4 regions of the Microbacterium sp. X-17 genome follow, and region 1 is predicted to be linked to each of the others. Evidence: riboswitches for the same ligand, from Rfam matches in the RefSeq annotation. Region 1 holds a riboswitch; each other region holds the start of a gene.

Region 1 (2,193 bases):
GGAGGTCGATCGTGCGGGTCGAGACGATCTGCGCGATCACCGGGTTCGCGAGGGCGCGCTGCGCGAGGGCGACGAGGTCGGCGGGGGAGGCCGTGTTGCCCTCCTCGATCCCGGTCGGGTCGACGATCCGCATGTCGCTCAGACCGTGCGCCGCGAGCCACGTCGACGCGGCGTTCGCGAAGACGGCGTCGTTCGCCCAGATGCTGTCGGCGAGGATCTGCGCGTAGTTGTTCGCCGAGCCGATCAGCGTCCCCTGCAGGAGCTGGAGCTCGGAGAGGGATCCGCCCACCGGCACGTCGAGCGAGGACTCGCCCCGGTCCTGGTAGCCGATGTAGGCGTCCCGGTCGGCGGCCGTCATCCGGTACGCCGGTCCCTGCTCGCCCGCGGCGAGTGGCATCCGCTCCAGCACCATGAGCGTCGTGACGAGCTTCGTGATGCTCGCGATCGGGGAGGCGTTGCCGGTCGACGACAGCGTCCCGCCGATGCCCTCCACGGCGACGGCGGCGCTGCCCTGCGCGGGCCACGCGGGGGTGGCGACCGTCGCCGCGACCGGCTGTACGGCGACGGCCGACGCCTGCGGCGGGATCGCGGACAACGGCCACAGCAGGGTCGTCGTGCAATACGCCGCGATGAGCGCGAGCACGATCCCGAACGGGACGAGGACCCCGGGGCGCCAGGGCGAGCGCCGCGGCGCCTTCGCCAGGAGGTCCGGCGCGACGGGCACGTAAGGGCTCGCCTCGATCGCCGCGGTGATCTGCGGCCGCGCGACCGTGCCCGGGTCGACCCAGGAGAGCGCTGCGCCGGATGCCGGCGGCTCGGCCGGCGGGATGATGACGACCGCCCCGGTCTCCCGGAGAGAGCGACGCGTCGGCGGGGTCGGGCCGGCGATCGTCATGTCGGTACCGTACCGTGGCGCAGCCATTACACTGATGCGCATCAACCACGGGAGTCCGGTGTGCCGGGCTGAGAGGAAGCAATCAAGCTTCGACCGTCGAACCTGATCTGGGTCATGCCAGCGCAGGAAGGAGAAGTCATGCATTCCGTCTCCACGTCTCCGCGCAACGCCTACGCGCGCATCGTCTGGCGGTGGCGCGTCGTCGACATCGTGGTCGCGAGCGTCGTCGCCGTGGCCAGTGCGCTCCTGTTCGTCGTCTGGAACGTCGCGTACCTCGGGCCCGCAACCCTCCTCACGCCGCTTCTCCCCGGACTCCAGGGTCTCGTGAACGGACCGTGGTTCGTCGCCGGGGTGCTTGCGGCGCTCATCGTCCGAAAGCCCGGTGCGGCGATCTACGCGGAGCTCGTCGCCGCCACCATCTCGGCCCTCGTCGGCAACGTGTGGGGGCCGCTGACGATCGTGTCCGGGCTTGTCCAGGGCCTCGGCGCCGAGATCGTGTTCTTCCTGTTCGCGTACGCCGTGTGGCGTCTGCCGGTCGCCATCCTGGCGGGCGCGGGCGCGGGCCTCGCGTGCGGTATCAACGACCTCGTGTTCTCCTACCCCGGCTCGGATGCCACGTTCGCGACCGTGTACGTCGTGTCGAGCATCGTCTCCGGCGGGGTCATCGCGGGTATCGGATCCTGGCTCATCGCGCGCGGGCTCGCCGCGACGGGCGCGCTGAACCGCTTCGCGTCGGGACGCGACGCGGGCCGGCGCGTCTGACCCGATGCCGGCGGCGCTCGAGGCGCGCAGCTGGGGCTGGCGCTACGCGACGCGCCATCGGTGGGCGGTGCGGGACACGAGCCTGCGGATCGAACCGGGCGAGCGCCTGCTCCTGCTCGGGGCGTCCGGCGCCGGCAAGTCCACGCTCCTGCACGGCTTCGCGGGCGTGCTCGGCGGCGACGACGAGGGCGAGCAGACCGGCGCGCTGCTGGTGGATGGGGTGCCGCCCGCGTCCGCTCGCGGACGCGCCGGCCTCGTGCTGCAGGATCCGGCGAATCAGACGGTGCTTGCGCGGGTCGGGGACGACGTCGCGTTCGGGTGCGAGAACCTCGGCGTCCCGCGCGAGGAGATCGGGCCGCGCGTCGCCGCGGCCCTGGATGCCGTCGGCCTGGGCCTGCCGCTCGACCGGTCCACGACCGCGCTGTCCGGCGGTCAGCGGCAGCGCCTCGCGCTCGCGGGCGTGCTCGCGATGCGGCCCGGCGCGATCCTCCTCGACGAGCCGACCGCCAACCTCGACCCGGACGGGGTCGTGGAGG
Region 2 (2,193 bases), on a different contig from region 1:
ACGTCGCCCCCACGTCCGTTTCCACACGAGCCGAGCCGCGTCTTCGCGAGCTCGTCTGCTTCATCGTCGAGGAAGGGAAGATCGTGCTGATTTCGACCACCAGGGAACTCTCATCGCCGAATAACTCCTGGCGCAAGTCCGGCACCAAATAATCGCCAGTGGCCAACACCGCGGCCGCAAACCTAAGACGGTCTAAACTGTCATCGATGTCCTGAGGCAGAATTGTCACCGATGTCCTGGCACAGCCTCCGTCAGAGATGTCCTGATACACCGTTCGTCAGAGATGTCCTGATGCAGAAACGTCAGAGACCTCTTGATACAGCTAATCCGCCGTGGCCAAATTTGCCCACACTCGGGTGCGTTCCTATGTGATCGCAGTCATCTCTAGGAGGTCAAAAAGCGCGGAATTCCGCGGATTTTGGAGCCTCGCTAGCGATAGTTAAAGGCTGGTCGCAGTTTTTGAGTCTCTCCAGGGGCACCTCGGCCGTCCGGGCGCCGCCCTCGACCGGGCCGCGCTCACGAAGTGGCCCCGACATCGTCTCGGGTTACGACGCGGGGCCAGTACTGACACACCTTGCATCGGCCCGTTGCGTGGCCGCAAGTAGACACGTTCGTCCACGTGGATCGGGACTGCGGAATGCGGATAACTCGGCCGATCCGGCGGTGTCGTCGTGGCCGTCGCGGGCGTGATCCCGCACTGCGTGACGCGCGACCAGAGCCGTGTTCTCCGGCTGCGCCGCACGCTGCTACCATCGTCCTGAACGACAGGGGAGCGCCCGAAAGCGCTGAGAGTGCGGCTTGCCGCTGACCCTCGGAACCTGCTCCGGTTAGCACCGGCGAAGGGAGTCGAATTCTGACATGCGAGACGTACGACGGATATCACCGCGCGCGTGCTGCGCTCCTCCTGTCCCCATCCACACTGCGGGAAGAGGAGCGCTCACGAGATGAGTGACAAGACGACGACGAGTTCGAGCACGGCGACCCGGACGGCCGGGAGGTACGTCCTTGCGCGCAGGCCGTTGGCGAAGTGGCGGGCCGTCGACCTGATCAGCGCTGCGATGATCGCGGTGGCCTTCGGGGTCGTGTTCTGGGCGTTCGACACCTTCGTCTATCCGGGTGTCTCGCTGGCCTCCGCTGCGTTCCCGCCGGCGGGCGAGCTCTCGCTCGGCGTGTGGCTGATCCCGGCGGTGGTGGGTGCGCTCGTCATCCGCCGGCCGGGCGCCGCCGTCCTCACGGAGCTCGTGGCGGCCAACGTCGAGCTTCTGCTGGGCAACCAGTGGGGCGTGGCAGTCCTGCTGTCCGGGTTCCTGCAGGGCGTCGGCGTGGAGATCGTCTTCGCCATCCTGCTGTGGCGCTACTTCGGGCTCGCGGCGGCGATCGGCGGCGGGATGCTCTCGGCGGCGCTGGAGATCGCGTGCTACGAGTGGTGGGCGTACGTCCCGTCGTACTCCTGGACGTGGAAGCTCGTGTACCTGGTGGCGGGGATCCTGTCCGGCGGCGTGATCGCCGGGGTCGGGGGCTGGGCGCTCACGCGGGCCCTCGCGCGGGCCGGGGCGCTCAACGCGTTCCCCGCGGGGCACGAGGTGCTCGAGCGTCGCGCCGGAAGGGCCTGACCGATCGACACCGTGACACGGGGAGCCAGCATCCGGTTCCGGAGCTTCTCCTGGCGGCCGGTCGGGCGCTCGGAGAGCGTCTTCGAGGACTTCTCGCTGGACATCGCACCCGGCGAGCGCGTCCTGCTCGTCGGGCCGAGCGGCAGCGGGAAGTCCACGCTGCTCCGGGCGATCGCCGGCTCGCTGGCGGGCCTGTCGGCGGACGCCCCGGACGGCGCGGACGGGACGGTGCTGGTCGACGACTCGGCGCCGGCCGCCATGATGACGGGGCTGCTGATGCAGGATCCCCGGGACGCTACCGTCGCGGAGACCATCGGCCGGGACGCGGCCTTCGGACTGGAGAACACGGGCACCCCGCGGGCGGAGCTCTGGGATCGCGTCCGATCCGCGCTCTCCGGGCTGAGTCTCGCGGGGGAGCTCGACCACCGGACGCACGCGCTCTCCGGCGGGGAGGCGCAGCGCCTGGCCCTGGCCGGCGCGCTCGTCTTCGACCCGCGCGTCGTCCTGCTGGACGAGCCGACATCGATGCTCGACCCGGAGGCGGCGCGCGCGGTGCGCCTCGCCGTCCTGGAGGGCGTCG
Region 3 (2,193 bases), 340 kb from region 1:
TGGGCCAGGCACCATCCCGCCATGATCGATCCGCCGCGCGAGACGATCCCGGTCACGCGCTCCGCCGTCAGGGGCACGTACCGGAGCAGCACCCCGGCGTGGACGGTCATATAGTCGACGCCCTGCTCGCACTGCTCGATGACCGTGTCCCGGTACACCTCCCAGGTGAGCGCGGACGCGTCGCCGTTCACCTTCTCCAGCGCCTGGTAGATCGGCACGGTGCCGATCGGGACGGGCGAGTTGCGGAGGATCCACTCCCGTGTGGTGTGGATGTCGTCGCCGGTGGAGAGGTCCATCACGGTGTCCGCGCCCCACGTGGTCGCCCACTGCAGCTTCGCGACCTCCTCGGCGATCGAGCTCGTCACGGCCGAGTTGCCGATGTTCGCGTTGATCTTCACGAGGAACGCCTTGCCGATGATCATCGGCTCCGACTCCGGGTGGTTCACGTTGTTGGGGATGATCGCCCGGCCGGCGGCGACCTCCGCGCGGACCAGCTCGACGTCGCAGTTCTCCCGCAGGGCCACGAACCGCATCTCCGGCGTGATGACGCCGTCGCGGGCGTAGCGCATCTGAGTGATGGTGCGCCCCGGCTTCGCGCGGCGGATCGGGGGCTTCACGCCCTTCCACTCCGCGGATGCCGCGCCCCGGCGCAGCGCAGAACGCCCGTCGTCCTCGAGGTTGCGGTCGCGACCGGGGTAGGTCTCGGTGTCCGCGCGGGCGGCGATCCACCCCTCCCGCAGGGGCGGAAGCCCGCGGACCGGATCGCTGCCGGGCCCCTCCGTGCGGTACACGGTCAGCGGCTCGTTGACCGAGCCGTCGGGCGACGGCTCCAGTGCGATCCGACTGACGGGCACGTGGATGTCGTGCTCCGTGTCGTGCAGATGGGCCAGAGAGTGTGCAGAACGGGCAGATCCCATCGAGGGCTCCTACTTCCTTCGCCGGCATGACCCGGACAGGTTCGAACGGTCGCAGGCCGCGTCAGCCCGATCTCAGCCCTTGCGAGGGCACCCGTGTGGATACGCGAAACCCTACAACATCGCCTGTTATCGTGACGCTGCTCCCCCGACGGAAGGCCGCCCATGATCCCCCGCGTGCTCAGCATCGCCGGGACCGACCCCACGGGCGGTGCGGGGATCCACGCGGACCTGAAGAGCATCGCCGCGAACGGCGGCTACGGGATGGCGGTCGTCACCGCCCTCGTGGCGCAGAACACGACCGAAGTCCGCGCGATCCACACCCCGCCGGCGGGGTTCCTCGCCGAGCAGCTCGACGCCGTGAGCGACGACGTCACGATCGACGCGGTCAAGATCGGGATGCTGGGCTCCCGCGAGAACGCGGCCGTGGTGGCCGCGTGGCTCGCGCGCACCGTCCCGCCGGTCGTCGTGCTCGACCCGGTGCTGAAGGCCAGCACCGGCGGGGACCTGGGCTCCGGCGACCTCGTGGGCGCGCTCCGCGAACTCCTGTCCGGCTGCGACGTCATCACGCCCAACCTCGACGAGCTGGCCGTCCTCGCGGGCGAACCGCGCGCATCCGACTGGGAGTCCGCGGTCGGGCAGGCGCTGCGGCTCTCCGAGGCATCCGGGGTCGCGGTCCTCGTCACCGGAGGCCACCTCGCCGGCCCCGCCTCGCCCGACGCGCTCGTCGATGCCGGGAACAGGCTCGGGACCGGCCGGCGAATCCACGAGATCTCCGCCCCACGGGTCGCGACACGGAACACGCACGGCACCGGATGCTCGCTGTCGGCAGCGCTCGCGACGAACCGCGCCCGCCTGGGCGACTGGATCGCCGCACTCGACACGACGAAGGCCTGGCTCACGGACAGCCTCGCGTCGGCCGACGACCTCGACGTGGGAGCCGGCCCCGGCCCCCTCCACCACTTCCACACCTCCTGGCGCCTGCAGGGCCTCCATGGGCGAGGAAGCTCTGGACGCTCCAAGTGACGTTGCTCCCGCCTGTGGAAACTCCAACAAACAGGCGATCTGTGTTGTAGTTTCATCCCCATCCGACCTCGAACGCTCGGTGCACACGCACGAGGATGTGGAGATAACCATGCGTAGATCACGGGCCGTTCGCATCACGGGGTGGGTGGTGCTCGCCGTCGCGGTGCTGGCGGGAGGCGCCTATGTGGTCGCCAGCATCCTCGGCTTCTCGGCGCACGCGGCGTTCGTGGGGCAGTGGGTCTTCCCGGTCCTC
Region 4 (2,193 bases), on a different contig from region 1:
CGCGACGCCGCGGTCGCCGCACAGCCGGGTGTCGGTCACGAGGTAGAGGGACAGGTCGAGCGGCGGGCGCGCCGTCATGCGACGCGGACCGCCGCGACCAGGCTGTCGGGCGTCAGGGCGGCCAGCTCGTCGAGCAGGCTCACGGCGAAGCTTCCCGGCCCCTGGCTGACGGACGCCGCCCGATCGGCTGCGACCGTGAGCACCGCGGTCGCGGAGGCGGCCGCCGTCAGGGGGTCGGCGCTGCCGGCGAAGGCGGCCATCAGGGCGCCGAGGGCGCAGCCGACGCCGGTGACCTGCGTCATCCACGGGTGCCCGTTGGCGATCCGGACGGTGCGCTCGCCGTCGGTGAGGTGGTCGACGGGACCGCTCACCGCCACGACGGTGCCGAAGGTGCGGGCGATCTCCTGGGCCGCCGCCAGCGCCGCCTCCGGGCTGTCGGTCGAGTCCACGCCCTTGCCTCCGGCGCCGCCGGCGAGGGCCATGATCTCGGAGGCGTTCCCGCGGACGATGGTGGGGGAGGAGCGCAGCAGTTCGAGGGCGAGCCCGGTGCGCCAGCGCAGGCCACCCGCGGCGACGGGGTCCAGCACCCACGGCGTCCCGGCCGCTGCCGCAGCGCCGGCGGCCGCGGTCATCGCGTCGGAGGTGTCGTCGTACGGGGTGCCGAGGTTCACCAGGACGCCGCTCGCGATGGGCGCGAACTCGGCCGCCTCGCGCGGGTTGTCGACCATCGCGGGGGCCGCCCCGACCGCGAGCAGGACGTTGGCGGTCCACTGGGCGACGACGATGTTCGTCAGGCACTGCACGAGCGGCGGCTGAGCGCGCAGCCCGCTCAGGGCGGCGCCGAACTCGGGCGAGTCGATGGCAGGGGAGGAAGAAGTCATGGAATGACGTCCCTTCGCTAGTACTAACCAGATCAGGTTCGACGGGTGTGTTCTCAGCCAGCCCTGGAGAGGGAGGCACCCCGCGTCATCGGCCAGTCTAGCGAGGGCGCGGCGGCGGACCGGCCGGGGCCGCCGCTCAGCACCGGACTACGTCCCCGGCCGGAACCGCAGCGCCGTCACCCCCGAGCCGAACTCCCGCCGCTCCACGAGTTCGAGCCGGATGCTCTCGCGCAGCCCGGCGAGCAGGGTCGGCCCGTGGCCGGCGAGGACCGGCTGCACCACGAACACGTACTCGTCGATCAGGCCCAGGTTCGCCAGCGCGAGGGGGAGGGTCACCCCGCCGACGAACAGGCCCTCGCCCGGTTCCTGCTTGAGGCGTTCGACCGCGTGCCGCAGGTCGCCGGTCAGCGGCGCGGCATTCCAGTCGACCTCGGTCAGCGTGCGGGACACCACGTGCTTCCTCGCCCGGTCGATGGCCTCGGCGAACGGGACTTGCGTCTCGTCCATCCACTCGGGCCACGCGCCGGTGGCCGGGCGGCGCCACGCGGACTCCATCATCCGGTAGGTCACCCGGCCGAAGATCAGGGCGTCGGCCCGCTCCAGCTCGGCGGTCCAGAAGCGCATCGAGTCCGCGTCGGGCGGGAGGCCCGCCTCGTGGTGGACGCAGCCGTCGAGCGTGACGTTGATGGCGTAGCGGAGGGGTCTCATCCCGTTCCTTTCGACAGGCGTGCGGGCTCAGTCCGTGGGAGGCCGACGCAGGCGCTTGACATCCGTGCGGCGCTTCTTCGCCTCCAGGCGCCGTCGGCTGGAGCCGAGGGTGGGCCGGGTCGGGCGTCGCGGTGGCGCGGGAGGCCGGAGGGCGTCGGCCACGAGTTCGGCCAGCCGGAGGCGCGCCGCCTCCCGGTTGCGCACCTGCGCGCGGTGCTCGGATGCGGTGATCGTCAGCACCCCGTCCACGATGCGGCCGCTCAGGCGATCGAGCAGCCGGTCGCGCTGTGCCGTCGAGAGGACGGCGGAGGCCGCCACATCCCAGAGGAGCTCCACCCGGGAGTCGGCGGTGTTCACACCCTGGCCGCCGGGACCGGACGACCGCGAGAACCGCCAGGACAGCTCGGACTCGGGGATGGTGAGTCCGGAGTCGACGCGGAGGCCGGGGCGGTGGACGGTGGGCATGGGTCCATCATCCTCTCACTCGTGGCGCCGAGCGGGTCAGCGCAGCGCGCGCAGGTACCGCCGCCGCGCCACGACCTGGGCGACGCGGAGCAGCGGATGCAGGATGCGCCACGGCTGCTGCGGCGCCGGACGCGTGAGC

What was found. A riboswitch is a leader RNA that binds a small molecule or an ion and turns the genes downstream of it on or off. The one in region 1 is predicted to bind thiamine pyrophosphate.
Region 2: it holds a riboswitch for thiamine pyrophosphate, as region 1 does, so the genes downstream of both, ABCS02_RS03930 (ECF transporter S component) here and ABCS02_RS13750 (ECF transporter S component) in region 1, are expected to answer to the same signal.
Region 3: it holds a riboswitch for thiamine pyrophosphate, as region 1 does, so the genes downstream of both, thiC (phosphomethylpyrimidine synthase ThiC) here and ABCS02_RS13750 (ECF transporter S component) in region 1, are expected to answer to the same signal.
Region 4: it holds a riboswitch for thiamine pyrophosphate, as region 1 does, so the genes downstream of both, thiM (hydroxyethylthiazole kinase) here and ABCS02_RS13750 (ECF transporter S component) in region 1, are expected to answer to the same signal.

The regions. Positions count from the first base shown of each region.
Region 1 covers NZ_JBDHNI010000002.1:1,080,334-1,082,526, forward strand. The annotation lists gene ABCS02_RS13745 (D-alanyl-D-alanine carboxypeptidase) at 1-895, opposite strand, end outside; TPP riboswitch at 933-1,041, shown strand; gene ABCS02_RS13750 (ECF transporter S component) at 1,034-1,657, shown strand; gene ABCS02_RS13755 (ATP-binding cassette domain-containing protein) at 1,662-2,193, shown strand, end outside.
Region 2 covers NZ_JBDHNI010000001.1:804,228-806,420, forward strand. The annotation lists TPP riboswitch at 757-862, shown strand; gene ABCS02_RS03930 (ECF transporter S component) at 945-1,613, shown strand; gene ABCS02_RS03935 (ATP-binding cassette domain-containing protein) at 1,626-2,193, shown strand, end outside.
Region 3 covers NZ_JBDHNI010000002.1:740,243-742,435, forward strand. The annotation lists gene thiC (phosphomethylpyrimidine synthase ThiC) at 1-917, opposite strand, end outside; TPP riboswitch at 914-1,022, opposite strand; gene thiD (bifunctional hydroxymethylpyrimidine kinase/phosphomethylpyrimidine kinase) at 1,092-1,940, shown strand; gene ABCS02_RS12030 (hypothetical protein) at 2,050-2,193, shown strand, end outside.
Region 4 covers NZ_JBDHNI010000001.1:810,139-812,331, forward strand. The annotation lists gene thiE (thiamine phosphate synthase) at 1-78, opposite strand, end outside; gene thiM (hydroxyethylthiazole kinase) at 75-881, opposite strand; TPP riboswitch at 874-974, opposite strand; gene ABCS02_RS03960 (dihydrofolate reductase family protein) at 1,029-1,589, opposite strand; gene arfB (alternative ribosome rescue aminoacyl-tRNA hydrolase ArfB) at 1,617-2,054, opposite strand; gene ABCS02_RS03970 (DUF1990 family protein) at 2,091-2,193, opposite strand, start outside.